DNA from 2 places in the Streptomyces sp. NBC_00237 genome. Region 1 is predicted to be linked to the other one. Evidence: riboswitches for the same ligand, from Rfam matches in the RefSeq annotation. Region 1 holds a riboswitch; the other holds the start of a gene.
What was found. A riboswitch is a leader RNA that binds a small molecule or an ion and turns the genes downstream of it on or off. The one in region 1 is predicted to bind cyclic di-AMP.
Positions count from the first base shown of each region.

Region 2: linked by a shared signal. The riboswitch ahead of OG897_RS00065 (M23 family metallopeptidase) and the one ahead of OG897_RS04695 (transglycosylase family protein) in region 1 are both predicted to bind cyclic di-AMP.

Region 1 covers NZ_JAPEMT010000001.1:1,073,453-1,080,876, reverse strand. Annotated here, with positions in the region: gene OG897_RS04710 (DUF501 domain-containing protein) at 1-52, opposite strand, end outside; gene OG897_RS04705 (septum formation initiator family protein) at 151-654, opposite strand; gene eno (phosphopyruvate hydratase) at 745-2,031, opposite strand; gene OG897_RS04695 (transglycosylase family protein) at 2,483-3,190, opposite strand; cyclic di-AMP (ydaO/yuaA leader) riboswitch at 3,193-3,390, opposite strand; gene OG897_RS04690 (transglycosylase family protein) at 3,655-5,106, opposite strand; gene OG897_RS04685 (transposase) at 5,313-5,795, opposite strand; gene OG897_RS04680 (zinc ribbon domain-containing protein) at 5,878-6,573, opposite strand; gene OG897_RS04675 (cytochrome P450) at 6,877-7,424, shown strand, end outside.
Region 2 covers NZ_JAPEMT010000001.1:16,162-23,585, reverse strand. Annotated here, with positions in the region: gene OG897_RS00085 (DEAD/DEAH box helicase) at 1-1,420, shown strand, start outside; tRNA gene OG897_RS00080 (tRNA-Lys) at 1,672-1,745, shown strand; tRNA gene OG897_RS00075 (tRNA-Met) at 1,850-1,923, shown strand; gene OG897_RS00070 (PP2C family protein-serine/threonine phosphatase) at 2,002-3,300, shown strand; cyclic di-AMP (ydaO/yuaA leader) riboswitch at 3,617-3,750, shown strand; gene OG897_RS00065 (M23 family metallopeptidase) at 3,978-5,045, shown strand; gene OG897_RS00060 (aldo/keto reductase) at 5,124-6,077, shown strand; gene OG897_RS00055 (PrsW family intramembrane metalloprotease) at 6,088-7,424, opposite strand, start outside.

The DNA.
Region 1 (7,424 bases):
TGTCCCGGTCGGTGGGCTCGGTGCGCGGCGTGATCGGGGGCGGGGTCTGCATGCGTGCCTTCTGTCGGTCTGTGCTGGCTGTTCAGTCTGCGCTGGCTGTGCTGGCTGTGCTGGCTGTGCTGGCTGTTCAGATGAGGGTCTGCTCGGGGTCTACGGTTCGCGGCGGTCGGCTTCGTCGACGCCGCCCCAGACGTTGGAGTACCAGGGCCGGTCGGCGGCCTCGTCCCCCTCCGGACGCTGCCCGGCGCCCGGCGCCTTCGGGTCGTACATGGTGAAGCCGGTCTCGCCGGGCTTGACGTAGTGCAGGTGCTCGCGGGAGAGCCGCACGATGTACGCGTCGTCCTGGAGGCGTGCCTTGGCGTCGCGGAGCTGCTCGACGCGCCGCTCGGCCTCGTTCCTGGCCTGCTCCTGGTCGGCGATCTCGGTGGCCTGCGAGAAGTAGCTCCGTATCGGATACGCGAGAGCCACCACCAGCGTGCACACCACGAGCACCAGCAGGGCGGCCCGGCCGGTGAGCCGGGAGCGGCGGGCCTGGCGGCGGGTCTGGGAACGGTAGACGCGGGCTGCGGTCTGCTCGCCGAGCAGGCGCAGCCTGGTCGTGGTGGAGAACCGGTCGCGGTTGCCCTTCGAGCCCTTCGAGCCCTTCCCGGCCATCCCGATGTCCTCCCCGTTACGCGCCGACGTCCCCGCACACGGTACGGGACCGGGTACGGGGACGTACGGAAGCTGGGGCCCTAGTAGCCCTTAGCCCTTGAAGCGGGGGAACGCCGAGCGACCGGCGTACACCGCGGCGTCGTCGAGGATCTCCTCGATGCGCAGCAGCTGGTTGTACTTGGCGACGCGGTCCGAGCGGGCCGGGGCGCCGGTCTTGATCTGACCGCAGTTCACGGCGACGGCGAGGTCGGCGATGGTGACGTCCTCGGTCTCGCCGGAACGGTGGCTCATCATGCACTTGAAGCCGTTGCGCTGGGCGAGCTCGACGGCGTCGAGGGTCTCGGTCAGCGAACCGATCTGGTTGACCTTGACCAGGAGGGCGTTCGCGGAGCCCTCCTCGATGCCTCGGGCCAGACGCTCCGGGTTGGTGACGAAGAGGTCGTCGCCGACGATCTGGACCTTGGAGCCCAGACGGTCGGTGAGGGTCTTCCAGCCGGCCCAGTCGTCCTCGTACAGCGGGTCCTCGATGGAGACCATCGGGTACGCGGAGACGAGCTCCTCGTAGTACTCGGTCATCTCGGCGGCCGAGCGGGACTTGCCCTCGAACTCGTACGTGCCGTCCTTGTAGAACTCGGACGCGGCGACGTCGAGCGCGAGCGCGATCTGCTCGCCGGGGATGTAACCGGCCTGCTTGATGGCCTCGACGATGAGGTCGAGCGCGGCGCGGTTGGACTCCAGGTTCGGGGCGAAGCCGCCCTCGTCGCCCAGGCCGGTGGACAGGCCCTTGGTCTTCAGCACCTTCTTGAGGGTGTGGTAGACCTCGGCGCCCCAGCGGAGGGCCTCGGAGAAGGACTCCGCGCCGATCGGGGCGATCATGAACTCCTGGATGTCGACGTTGGAGTCGGCGTGCGACCCACCGTTGAGGATGTTCATCATCGGGACGGGCAGCAGGTGCGCGTTCGGACCGCCGAGGTAGCGGAACAGCGGCAGGTCGCTGGCCTCGGAGGCGGCGTGCGCGACGGCGAGGGAGACGCCCAGGATGGCGTTGGCGCCGAGCGAGCCCTTGTTCTCGGTGGCGTCGAGGTCGAACATCGCCTGGTCGATCAGGCGCTGCTCGGTCGCGTCGTAGCCGACGAGCTCCGGGCCGATCTGCTCGATGACGGCGAGGACGGCCTTCTCGACACCCTTGCCCATGTAGCGGTTGGGGTCACCGTCACGAAGCTCGATGGCTTCGAAGGCACCGGTGGAGGCACCGGACGGAACAGCAGCACGACCCGTGCTGCCGTCGTCGAGGCCGACCTCGACCTCGACCGTGGGGTTGCCTCGGGAGTCCAGGATTTCCCGGGCTACGACGACGTCGATGGACGGCACGAGCATCTCCTTATGGGATGTGACGCAAAGGGGCGGGCCCCTGAAGGGGCACACGGCGCAGGGTCGCTTTCGGCCTTGCGTCAAGAGCCTAACCGGCTCCGGGGCAACAGCCAGCCGATCGACCGCACGCTGGGACGAAAAGATGCCCGAATGCCTGTAATACAGGACGAAGGGCCCTGTCGGCATCACCGTGCGTTACGGATCTGTTCATCCCCGAGTACGGCCCGTATGCACGCCTGAGTGCGGTCGCGCACGGGTGAGCCCTGCCGTACGCCCTTGTTACGGAGAAGACCCCGGCCGGGCGCGTTCGGGGGGAAGTCGCGCCCGGCCGGGGCCGGGGTGCGGAGGCGGCGGGGGTGAGCCGCCGCCTCCGCGGTGCGGGAACCGGGCGGGGGTGGGCCGCCGGGGTTCCCGCGGGGCGGGGACGGACGGGGGTGGGCCGTCGGTCCCCGCTGGGTCAGCGAAGGTGGAGCTGCTGACCCGGGAAGATGAGGTCGGCGTCGGAGACGACGTCCTCATTCAGGTCCGCGATGTGCTGCCAGCCGCCCTTGACGTGGTGGGACGCGGCGATCATCGAGAGGGTGTCGCCGGCCTTGACCTGGTACTCGCCGTCGCCCTTCTTGATCGGGCCGCCGGCCTTGGACTCGACCTTGGGCACCGAGCGGGTCTCGCTGCGGGACGCGGCCGGGGCCTGGCGCTTCTTCTCGGTCTTCTGGGCCTTCGGAGCCTTCGGGGCGGACTTCTGCGAGCCCGAACCGGAACCGGTGCTGACGCCCGGGTCCACGCCGTCGTTGCTCAGGTTGCCCGCACCGGCACAGGCCCAGGCGCCGGGGCCCTGGATCTTGAGCAGGCGCTCGGCGGTGGCTATCTGCTGGCCCTTGGTGGCCTGGTCGGCACGCGGGGCGTACTGGGTGCCACCGGCGGCGGCCCACGAGGAGTTCGTGAACTGGAGGCCGCCGTAGTAGCCGTTGCCCGTGTTGATGGACCAGTTACCGCCGGACTCGCACTGGGCGACGGCGTCCCAGGTGTCGACGGAGGCGGCGGAGGCCGAGGTGGCCCCGATCAGCGGAGCGGCGACCGCGACACCGGTGACGCTCGCCAGGGTGGCGACACGGGTGGCCTTGGACGGACGGCGGTGCTTGCCCTTGCTGCTGAAAAGCGACATGGATATTCCCTCACCGACGCCTTCGAGGTGAGCTGTCGGGTTCGGGCTGTGAGTTCGCCCGGCCACCGGTCCGGATCCGCCGCACTGCTGCGGCCTTCCGTTTCGGCGGCTTCACCCCAAGCCGTTCTCGCACGTCTCTCAACGTCCGGGCCCGGCACTTACCTTGGGTCCCCCGCTCCTGCCTACGGCGCTTTCGCGACGACTGCTGCCGAGGCCCGCCGGCAGGATTCGGCGTGCGGGCTCCGGTGCTCACCGGTGGCGAGCGAGGACGACCGTAATCACAGGAGTCCCCGATGTTCAAAGAGGCACATCAGGGACATCCGCCCCCTACTTGCCCCCTCATCACTCCTGTTTACGCAGGTCAGAGGGGGCGCAGGGGGAGATCACAGGGAGGACACGCCAGTTGGAGCGAAGAGACTCATGTCTCACTTGCGCAGAAGTGGACATAACCCCCTTAACTGCCCCTACTTTTCGGCCTTCTCCGCCTTCTCGGCGACCTGACCGTCCTTCAGCTCCAGGTGCTGACCAGGCTTGATGAGGTCCGGATCGGTGCCGAGGGAGTCCCTGTTCGCCTCGTAGAGGGCGGACCAGCCGCCGGGGACCTTCGTCTCGTCCGCGATGTGCCAGAGGCTGTCACCGGGCCGCACGGTGTACGTGCCGGACTCGGGCGCCTCGACCGTGCCTCGGCCCTCGCTCGCGCCCTTGTCCTCGCCCTTGCCGCCGCCGTCCCGCGAGGCGTGCCTGCCGCCCTCGCGGTCGCCCTCGTCGGCCGCGTCGCCCGCCTCGCGCTCACTGCCGGACGCGGGCGAATCGCCCGGTGCCGGAAGGGAGTTCTCGGGGGCGGGAGTGCCTCGGTGCTTGCCGCCGCCGGAAGTGGCCGGACCGGAAGAGGCGGAGGCGTCGGGAGTGTCCGGGGTCCCGGTGCCGGGAGTCGCGGTGGCGTCGGGAGTGGCGTGCGTACCGGAATCGGTGGCGCCCGGGGCGGGCCGCTCACCGGTCGGACCGGTGCTGGGCGAGACGCTGGAGCCGGGGGCGGGCTCGACGGGGGCCCACGGGGCGACGGCGGGCCCGCTGGGGGCGGCGATGGCCCACGGGGCGGCGTAGGGGCCGCCGGGGAAGGCCCACGGACCGTTGGAGGGGGTGCCCGCTCCGGCGTCCGGGGTCGCACTCGGGCCGGTGCTGGGGGTCGTACTCGGGCCGGTGCTCGGCGTCGCACTCGGGCCGGTGCTCGGCGTCGTGCTCGGGCCGGCTCCCGGACCGGAACTCTGACCGGCGCTCGGGGTCGCGTCCGGACCGGTGCTCGGGTCCGTCGTGGGAGCGGTGCTCGGGTCCTCGGTGGGAGCCGTGCTCGGGTCCGTGGCGGAATCGGTGCCCGGGGTCTCGTGCGTGGGCCGCACGTCGGGGTCGTCCGGCTTCACGGAACCCGACCCGGGCTGGGGAGGCGTACGGGAATCGACGCCCGCGTCCAGGCCCGCGTCCGAGCCGGGATCGGCGGCGTCCACCCCGCCCCGGCCCGAAGCGGAACCGGAACCGGAACCGCCGCCCGGGGCCAGACCGGATATGACGGCACAGCTCGGCCATGCCTGCGGGCCCTCGGCCTTGAACGCCTTCTCGGCGACCTCGATCTGCTGGGCACGGCTGGCGAGGTCGGCGCGCGGGGCGTACGCACGGCCGCCGTACCGGTCCCACTTCTCCTGCGAGAACTGGAGCCCGCCGTAGTACCCGTTGCCCAGGTCGGCACTCCACATGCCGCCGCTCTCGCACTCGGCGACGCGGTCCCAGGTGCCTGCTTCGGCCGCACCGGCGCTGGTCGCACCGAGGAGCGGAATCGCGAGTGCGGACCCGGTGACCCCTGCCGCGACGACGATTGCGGGAGCCTGACGCGGGCGGCGGTGTTTACCGTTCCCGGAACGCATGCGGTTGCCTTTCGCTGACGGTGACTCGGCTTCTGGCGAAACAGCTGAGTCGCCCGTGAACGTAGCCCTAGTCGAACACCCGTCACAAGTCGATGCAGCGGAGATCACGCAAAGGTCACATTGCTGATGGCCTGTCAGATTTGTTGCCCTCCGGCCCTGTCCGCACGCCCCCCGCCGCGCCTGCGGGCCGCGCACGGAGCGTCCCATCAGGCAACTTCAAGCACCCTCGCCCCGGTGCGGCGTCGCACCGTGACGATGAGCGGAGGAAGCGTCGGGCGCCGATGTACCGGAACGCCCCGGGTGCTCGCTTGCAGCGTGTTCATGACCTCGGGCCACAACCCCGCCTGCCACCACTTCAACTGACGTGTACGCATGGGGTCGACGACTCCCCAGGTGAGGGGCATGTCTTTCCAGCCCAGGCCGTACCGGAGCCTGTGCAGCATGCCGCAGAACTGCTGACGGATGTCGTACTTGCTGGTGAAGTGCTTCTTCGACAGGTACGGGCGCAGCACTTCCAGCACGGCCTGCCACTCGGCGTCCGTCGGGTCCGGGGGAACCAGCGTTCCGGTCTCCCCGTGCCATTCGGCGACCTCACACTTGGCCCCGGGCTTGAGCTGCCTCTCCCTCACGCCGACGAGCACCTCGATGTCGAACATGTCGAAGAACTCCTTGCGCTCCTCCAACGACATGGCGGCGAGGCCCTCCTCTTCCGTTCCCGACGAAGCCGTCGAAGGTGCGGGACCGGCGCTCGTGGGCCGCGTAAGTCTCCAGCTAGTGCTCGGCATGACTCTTCTGCTCGCGGAAACCCTCCAGTTCGCCCTGCAGCTGCTTCACCGCTGCCTGGAGGATCAGGGGTTCGACACCGGCCCTGAGGTACTCGGGCACCTTCCTGTTGATGAGATCTTCCTGCGCGGCGGCCTTCTCGCCGAACTCGACCACGCGTCGCTCGTACGTGGCCTTGTCGCCAGGGAGCCTGTCGTCCCGCTCCGCGGGCTGCGCCCGAAGACCGGCTCCCTCCTCCGTCATGAGCTCGCACAACTCCTCGTGGACGACCTGCTCGACCTCGTCGGCATGGAAGTTCGGCTCGCCGCAGGGGGCGTCGCCCTTGAGGGTTCCCTTGCAGCGGTACACGCGCTCATGGCTACCGGCACCTCGGCCGGCCCCGGTGTACACATCACCGCAAGCCCCTTTGATGCGCCCGCTGAGGGGATAGACGCGGTTACTGAGCCGTGCGTTCTGAAAGCCGATCTTCTTGAGTGCCTCCGAGAGAAGCCCGGCGCGCTCCGCGCCGAGGATGGGTGGGACGCCGATCTTGACCGGTGCGCCGTGGACGGGCGTGCCGTCCTCCTGGAGGCGGGTGCGGTTCTTGGCACTGCTTCGATACGTCTTCCGGTAGACCACGTATCCGCCGTGAATGGTCTCGCTCGACGCCGGGGCACCAAGGCGTGCGCGTGCCACAATGGGCATGTTCAGTCCTTCCGGACTGTTCCGTCCCCGAGGTGTTGGTTCACCGTCGGGAAGGTTCCGGCCTCATCACGCTGCTGCAAGCGCTGTGGGGCCGGTGCCGTTTTTCGGGAGCGTATCCCTGCCTCTGTACAGGAGCAGGGAGAATGAAAAAGAGCGCCCTGTGCGAGGAGCAGAAGCGATTCGCCATATCGCACACCGCTGACACAATCGAACTCGACACCGAATGCCCAGGGGTGCGGAAAGAAGGGCTCCGTCCGTCGTACCGGCGAAGCCACGTGTCAGTGAGCCCGGTACCGTCATGGCGTGAACACGCCGCACCCCACGCCGGAACTCTTCACCTGGGAGTTCGCCACCGACCCGTATCCCTCGTACGCCTGGTTGCGGGAAAACTCCCCCGTCCACCGGACCACCCTGCCCAGCGGGGTCGAGGCGTGGTTGGTCACCCGGTACTCCGATGCGCGGCAGGCGCTCGCCGATCAGCGACTGAGCAAGAACCCCGTACACCATGCCGAGGGCGCAGCAGGCAAGAGCAAGACCGGTATCCCCGGCGAACGCAGCGCCAATCTGATGACGCACCTGCTCAACATCGACCCCCCGGACCACACCCGGCTCCGGCGCCTCGTCTCCAAGGCGTTCACTCCGCGCCGGGTCGCGGAGTTCGCGCCCCGGGTGCAGGAGTTGGCCGACGAACTCCTGGATCAGTTCGCGGCCAAGGGTGAGGCCGACCTCATTCACGAATACGCATTCCCGCTGCCCATTTACGCAATCTGCGATCTCCTGGGCGTACCTCGCGAGGACCAGGAAGATTTCCGCGACTGGGCGGGAATGATGATTCGCCATGGCGGCGGCCC
Region 2 (7,424 bases), 1.1 Mb from region 1:
GATCATCTTCGTCCGTACGCAGCTGGGCGCCGACCGTATCGCCGAGCAGCTCCAGGACTCGGGCGTCAAGGCCGACGCCCTGCACGGCGGCATGACCCAGGGCGCCCGTACGCGCGTCCTGGAGGACTTCAAGAAGGGCTACGTCAACGCCCTGGTCGCCACCGACGTCGCCGCGCGCGGCATCCACGTCGACGGCATCGACCTGGTCCTGAACGTGGACCCGGCCGGTGACCACAAGGACTACCTGCACCGTTCCGGCCGTACGGCCCGCGCGGGCAAGTCCGGCGTCGTCGTCTCGCTCTCGCTGCCGCACCAGCGCCGCCAGATCTTCCGGCTGATGGAGGACGCGGGCGTCGACGCCTCGCGCCACATCGTCGGCGGTTCGGGCGCGTTCGACCCGGAGGTCGCCGAGATCACCGGCGCCCGTTCGCTGACCGAGGTCCAGGCGGACTCCGCCACGAACTCCGCCAAGCAGGCGGAGCGCGAGGCCAAGGAGCTCACCAAGGAGCTGGAGCGCGTGCAGCGCCGGGCGACCGAGCTGCGCGAGGAGGCCGACCGTCTGGTCGCCCGTGCCGCCCGTGAGCGTGGCGAGGACCCGGAGACCGCTGTCGCCGAGGCCGCCGCCGCCGCTGAGGCCGAGGCCCAGGAAGAGGCTCAGGCCGAGGCCGCCGCTGCCGCGAAGGCGGCGGAGGAGGCGCGTCAGCGCCGCGACGACCGTGGCAACTTCGAGCGTCGTGACAACGACCGTGGTGGCTACCGGGGCAACAACGACCGTGGCGGCGACCGCGGCGGGTTCCGTGGCAACGACCGTGGCGGCGACCGTCGTGACGACCGGGGTGGCGACCGTGGCGGCTTCCGTCGCGACGACCGTCCGTCCGGTGGCTTCCGTGGCAACGACCGTGGTGACCGCCCCGCGTCCGGCGGCTTCCGTCGCGACGACCGTGGCGACCGTCCCACCGGTGGTGGCTTCCGTGGCGGCGACCGTCGTGACGACCGGGGTGGCGACCGTGGCGGCTTCCGTCGCGACGACCGTCCGTCCGGTGGTTTCCGCGGCGGCGAGCGCAGCGGCAGCGACCGCCCGGCGGCCACCGGCTACCGGGGAAACGACCGTCGTGACGACCGGGGTGGCGACCGTGGCGGCTTCCGTCGCGACGACCGTCCCACCGGTGGCGGCTTCCGCCGCGACGACCGTGGTGACCGCCCGTCGACCGGTGGCGGCTTCCGCTCCGGCGGCAGCGACCGTCCGTTCAACCGCGACCGTCGTGACGAGCGCCCCTCGGGCGGCTTCCGTGGCGGCGACCGTCCGTCCTCCGGCGGCGGCTTCCGTGGCGGCGACCACCGTGGCAGCAGCTCCACCGGCACCGGCACCGGCTCCTTCGGCCGCCGCGACGAGAAGCCGCGCTGGAAGCGCAACGGCTGAGTCGGCCTGAACGCGCAGTAACCCCCTGAAAAGGGCCCGCTCTTCCCGAGCGGGCCCTTTTCTTCTGCACCGGCGACTTGGGTGGGGAACATCAGTGCGTGGTGACCGGTGGCACCGGCACCGCCGGTGCCCGCGAGGCTTTCGAGACGGGCCGGCAGGGCCGTACGCCGGTCTTTCTGGCCCGGTCGCTCCCGGCCATCAGGGACAAGGCCGTGAGGACGGCGGCACCGTGCGGTTATGCTGGGGCGCGCGGGCCGCTAGCTCAATTGGTCAGAGCAGCAGACTTTTAATCTGTTGGTTGTGGGTTCGAGTCCCACGCGGCCTACCGGAAGCCCCCTTTCCCGTCCCGGGAGAGGGGGCATCGCTGTGTCCCGGGCGGCAAGGTGGTCGCGAGGGGTCCTTCGGATGGCGTAGGGTTGTGTTTACCGACGCGGGGTGGAGCAGCTCGGTAGCTCGCTGGGCTCATAACCCAGAGGTCGCAGGTTCAAATCCTGTCCCCGCTACTGGATAGCACCGAAGGCCCGGAACTCCTTGAGTTCCGGGCCTTCGGCGTTCCCGTGCGTACGTGCTCCGTCCCCCACATGGCGGACGTCGATTCGCCGTACGGCGCGGCTCCGGCCAGCCTGGGTGGGGAGCGGTACCGTCCGCACCCGGTGCGGACCTGGGCAGGAGAGCTGACGGTGGCGGGGTACGGGCGCGACGGACATGGGGGCGACGCGAGCGGCGGGCCCGGGGACGGCAGGAGCGGGGTTCCGCAGGAGAGCGGGCGCAAGACGCGGCGGTTCGTACGGGCGCTGCCCGCGCTGATGATCGTCGGCGGCATCTTCTTCGACGCGCTGACGCCGGACGACTTCACCTCCTCCCCGCTCTTCGCGGCGGCCCCGTTGGTCGCTGCCCCGTTCTTCTCGCTGGCCAACACCGGGCTGACCGCCGTCGCCTCGATCCTGGCGGTCCTCGGGCTGCGGGTCGCCGACGACGAGATGACGACCGTGGTGGCCGTGACCGAGCTGGTCACCGTGCTGACCGTGTCCGTGCTCGCGATCCTGATCAACCGGGTCGTCCGGCGCAGTGGCCGCCAGCTCGCCTCGGTGCGGGTCATCGCGGAGGCGGCGCAGCGGGCCGTGGTGCCGACGCCGTCGGACCGGATCGGCGGCCTGGAGATCGCCGCGCGGTACGAGGCCGCCGAGGCCGACGCGTTCATCGGGGGCGACCTCTTCGCGGTGCAGGACACGCCGTACGGGGTCCGGCTGGTGGTCGGGGACGTACGGGGCAAGGGGCTTGAGGCCGTCGAGGCGGTGGCGGTGGTGGTCGGTGCGTTCCGGGAGGCGGCCGAGACGGAGGGCAGCCTGGAGGGCGTCGCGCAGCGGCTGGAGCGGGCGCTGGAGCGGGAGGGCACCCGGCGGGACGGGCTGGACGCGCTGGAGGGGTTCACGACGGCGGTGCTCGCGGAGATCCCGCGCGGCGAGGGCGTCGTACGGCTGGTGAACCGGGGGCATCCGGAGCCGCTGCTGTTGTACGCGGACGGCGAGCTGGACGTACTGGAGCCGGAGGAGTTCGCGCTGCCGCTGGGGATGGGGGACCTGGGGGACTGGCCGGACCGGGCGCGGGAGTTCACGTATCCGCCGGGGTCGACGCTGGTGTTCTACACCGACGGCCTCTCCGAGGCGCGGGACCAGGCGGGCGTCTTCTACGACCCGGCGGTGCGGCTGCGGCGCTCGCTCTTTCCCGGGCCCGAGGCCGTACTGGACGCGCTGACCAGTGATGTGCGCGTGCACACGGGCGGCAAGCAGACCGACGACATGGCGCTGCTCGCGGTGGGGCGGCCGGGGGTGGGGCAGCCGGGGCGGCGGCGGACGGTGGAGATCGTCAAGCGGCCGTAGGAGGAGGGCGGCGCGGCGGGGGATCACACCGGTGTGCACGGTCCGTCACGGGGTGTGCGCGACAGGGATCTCTTCACATAACAATTGACGATCTATCAGTTGTGGAGGGTTTGCGAGGGTGGGAAGGGTGGGGCGGAAGGGGTGGTTGGAGAGCCGTGCTTCCGCCCTGATTCGTTGTCATATCGCCCTGAATGTCATGGCCATGGGTGCGTGCGCAGCGTTAACGATCAAGAGGGACAGCTTGGAATTCCACTTGTGTGTCTATTAACGTTCGATAACGCAGTGCGGTCGTCCCAGCCGTCGTCAGAGGCGGCGCCGCGCGCGTGCGCCGAATTCCGTGAGGAAACCGGGGAACCACCATTTGGGGTGAATCGGGCTGAATTTGGCCCGTAGGAGACCTTCCTGCTCCGAACCCGTCAGCTAACCCGGTAGGCGAGAAGGAAGGAAAGGAGCGCGCCCCCGTGGCGTCCAACAGGTCTGCCTCCGCAGCCCCCGCTTTCTCGGCCCCTGGGTTCTCCTACCAGGCGTACGGCGTTCCGAACGACGACCACGAGGCGGGACCCGGCATCGGGGACACCGCCGTCCTGGCGCCGCAGGTCACGCATGCACCGCAGGATCCGCACTCACCCCAGGCGTCCCAGATCCCGCAGCAGCCTCGCGGAGGCTTCGAGGGCTTCGTGGAATTCGACGCTCCGGACGGCTCCGCGGCTCCCGCGGCCTCCGCCGAGGAGTGGAACCCCACCGCCGACACCCTCGCCCCCGTACGCGGCAAGCACCGGGTCGCCAAGCAGCGCGGCTCCCTCGCCCGCAGCTCCACGGTCCTGGGCGTCGGCGTCATCGCCGCCGTCGGTGCGGGCGGCATCGCCACGGCGCAGGACAAGCCCGCCGTGTCGATATCGCTGCCGGACCAGATCACCGAGTCCCTCGACTCGCTCGCCGACTCGCTGCCGGACGCCACGTCCCTGCCGGGCGTGGGCGCGCTGGTCGGGGATGCGGACACGGACGCCGATGACGATGACACAGCGGACGCGGGCGTCGCCGTCGCCGCGGCTCCGGCCGCCGCCACTCACGCCTCTGCCGGGGGCCAGTCCACCGGCGCCGGTGAGAGCCTGCGCGCCCGCATCCTCCAGCAGGCCGACCAGCAGCGCGCCGCCGCCGACGAGGCCGTCCGGCAGGAGGCCCGCGAGCAGGCCGTGAAGGACGCCGCCGCCGAGGCGAAGAAGGCCCAGAAGGCGGCCGACGCCAAGGCGGAGCAGGCCGAGAAGGAGCAGGCGGCGAAGGAGGCCAGGGAGAAGGCCGCAGCCGAGGCCAAGGCGGAGGCCGAGCGTCTCGCCAAGCTCGCCGCCAGCTTCTCGCTGCCCGTCTCCTCGTACACCCTCACCGCCACCTACGGGCAGGCCGGTTCGATGTGGTCCTCCGGGCAGCACACCGGCCTCGACTTCGCGGGCCAGGCGGGCACCCCGCTCAAGGCCGTGCACGGCGCGACCGTCAAGTCGGCGGGCTGGTCGGGGCCGTACGGCTACCGGATCGTGCTGGAACTCCAGGATGGCACCGAGGTCTGGTACGCCCACCTCTCGCAGATGAACGTCTCGGCGGGCCAGCAGGTCACCACGGGCCAGGTCATCGGCAACATGGGCGCCACCGGCAACGTCTCCGGCGTGCACCTGCACCTTGAGGTGCACACGCCCGGCGGCGACGGCATCGACCCGGCGGCCTGGCTGCGCGGCAAGGGCCTGACCGTCTGAGCCGTCCCACCCGTCGGGCCACCCATCCGTGGCTCGTGCACGGAATAGGCCCGGCGGGCGCGGGGGTTGTCGTACGACATGACTTCCTCCCCTCTTCGCCCGCTGGGCAACTCCGGTCTCGACGTGTTCCCGCTCGCCCTCGGCGGCAACGTCTTCGGCTGGACCGCCGACCGTGACCAGTCCTTCGCCGTCCTCGACGCGTACACCGCCGGCGGCGGCAACTTCATCGACACCGCCGACGTCTACTCGGCCTGGGCGCCGGGCAACGAGGGTGGCGAGTCCGAGCGCCTCCTCGGCGAGTGGCTGGCCGCCCGGGGCAACCGGGACGACGTCGTCGTCGCCACGAAGGGCGGCGCGCACCCCTCGTACAAGGGCCTGAGCGCGGTCACCGTCAAGGCCGCCGCCGAGGAATCGTTGCGCCGCCTGGGCACCGACCACATCGACCTCTACTACACGCACTACGACGACCCGACCGTGCCCGTCGAGGAGATCGTCGCCGCTCTCGACCAGCTCGTACGGGACGGCAAGGTGCGCGCGGTGGCCGCCTCCAACATCGCGCCCGACCGGCTGCGGGAGTCGCTGGACTTCGCCGAGCGCGAGGGCCTCGCGAAGTACACGGCGCTCCAGCCGCACTACAACCTCGTCTCCCGCGACACGTACGAGGGCGAGCTCCAGGAGGTCGCCTCGCAGGCGGGCCTGGCGGCCGTCCCGTACTACGCGCTCGCGTCCGGCTTCCTGACCGGCAAGTACCGCGTCGACGGCGAGGCGGTGAACAGCGCCCGCGCCGAGAGCGCGGCCAAGCACCTGACCACCGAGCGCGGCCGTGCGGTCCTCGCCGCCCTGGACGAGGTGGCCGCCGCGCACGAGACCGAGGTCGCGTCCGTGGCCCTGGCCTGGCTGGCCTCCCGCCCGACCGTGGTCGCCCCGATCGCCAGCGCCCGCACGGTCGAGCAGCTCCCGGCGCTGCTCGCGGTGGCGGACCTCCAGCTGACGGACGCCGAGCTGAGCAGGCTGACGGTCGCCGCCGCCTGACCGGACGGCCTCAGTAGGTCTTGTACGGGTTGTAAGTGGCGGCGTAGGCCGGGTGGTACGGCGGCGGGAGCAGCCGTATTCGCCCGGTGACCTGCGCCGCGTACACCAGGGCGGGGCCCGCGATCCGCTTGCGCTCCCACAGGCGGTGGAGCAGTTCCCGTTCGCGGGCCTGGAAGGCGGCGGCCCGGTCGGGGGTCGCCGCTCCGCGCCTCGCCCGGTACCGCAGGAAGGCGAGCGAGGTCGCCGCCGCCTCGTACTCGGCGACGGCCTTCGCCGCGCCGGGGCCGTGCACCCGGGCCGCCTGCCCCTGGGCGATCGAGCGGGCCCGCATCGAGGACAGGGCGAGAGGTTCGGCCGGGTCCAGCCAGCCCGCGACGGCGTACGCGGGCAGCTCCGCGCCCAGCAGCCGCAGCTCGCGCTGCCGCGTCCAGATCGCCAGCCAGGTCAGGAACGCGAAGACCGGCACCATGAAGAGCCCGTACACGGCGTAGAAGGCGAGCGGGCCGAACGACGCCGAGCCGTTCCACAGCGCGTGCATGCCCATGGCGAGCAGCAGGCCCGTCAGCGGGAGCAGGAAGCGCCGGACCCGCACCCAGGTCCTGCCGCGCATCCGGCGGGCCGGGGCGAGCGCCACCAGACCGAAGCCGATGCCGGTGAGCACGGTGAAGAGGGGATGCGCGAACGGCGACATGATCACGCGGACGAAGAAGGTCCCGGCCGTCACCGACCCGAGCCCCGAGAAGCCGAACTCCTGGTCCTCGCCGAAGGCGTTGCCCAGATAGAGGATGTTCTCGGTGAAGGCGAAACCGGTCGCGGTGAAGCCCGCGAAGACCACGCCGTCGACGATTCCGGTGAAGTGCCGTCTGCGGAAGAGGAAGACCAGCAGGATCGCCGCCGCCTTCGCGCTCTCCTCGACGACCGGGGCCACCACCGTCGCGCCCAGCGTGTCCGCACTGGCGGGATCGGCCGTGGCCACGGCTATCCAGCGCACGGCGAAGCTGTTCGCGGTGATGGCGACGAGGGCCGCCGCGCAGGAGCCCCAGGTGAAGGCGAAGACCAGGTTCCGCCAGGGGCCCGGCTCGACCCGGTCCAGCCAGCGGAACGCCAGCAGGAGCAGCGGCACCGGGAAGACGGCCAGGCCGAGCCCGACGAGGAAGCCCCGGGTGCCGGTCTGTTCCCGTACGAGAGCGAGCAGGATCAGGCCCGACAGGGCGAGCAGCAGGATCAGCGCGGTGGCACGGACCGCCCGGTTGCGCCAGAAGGCGCGGTGTCGCAGACCGCGGAGGAAGCCCGGCCCGGTGGCAGGCGCTGCGGCAGGCCCGGCTGCCGCGGGCTCCGGCGCGGGGG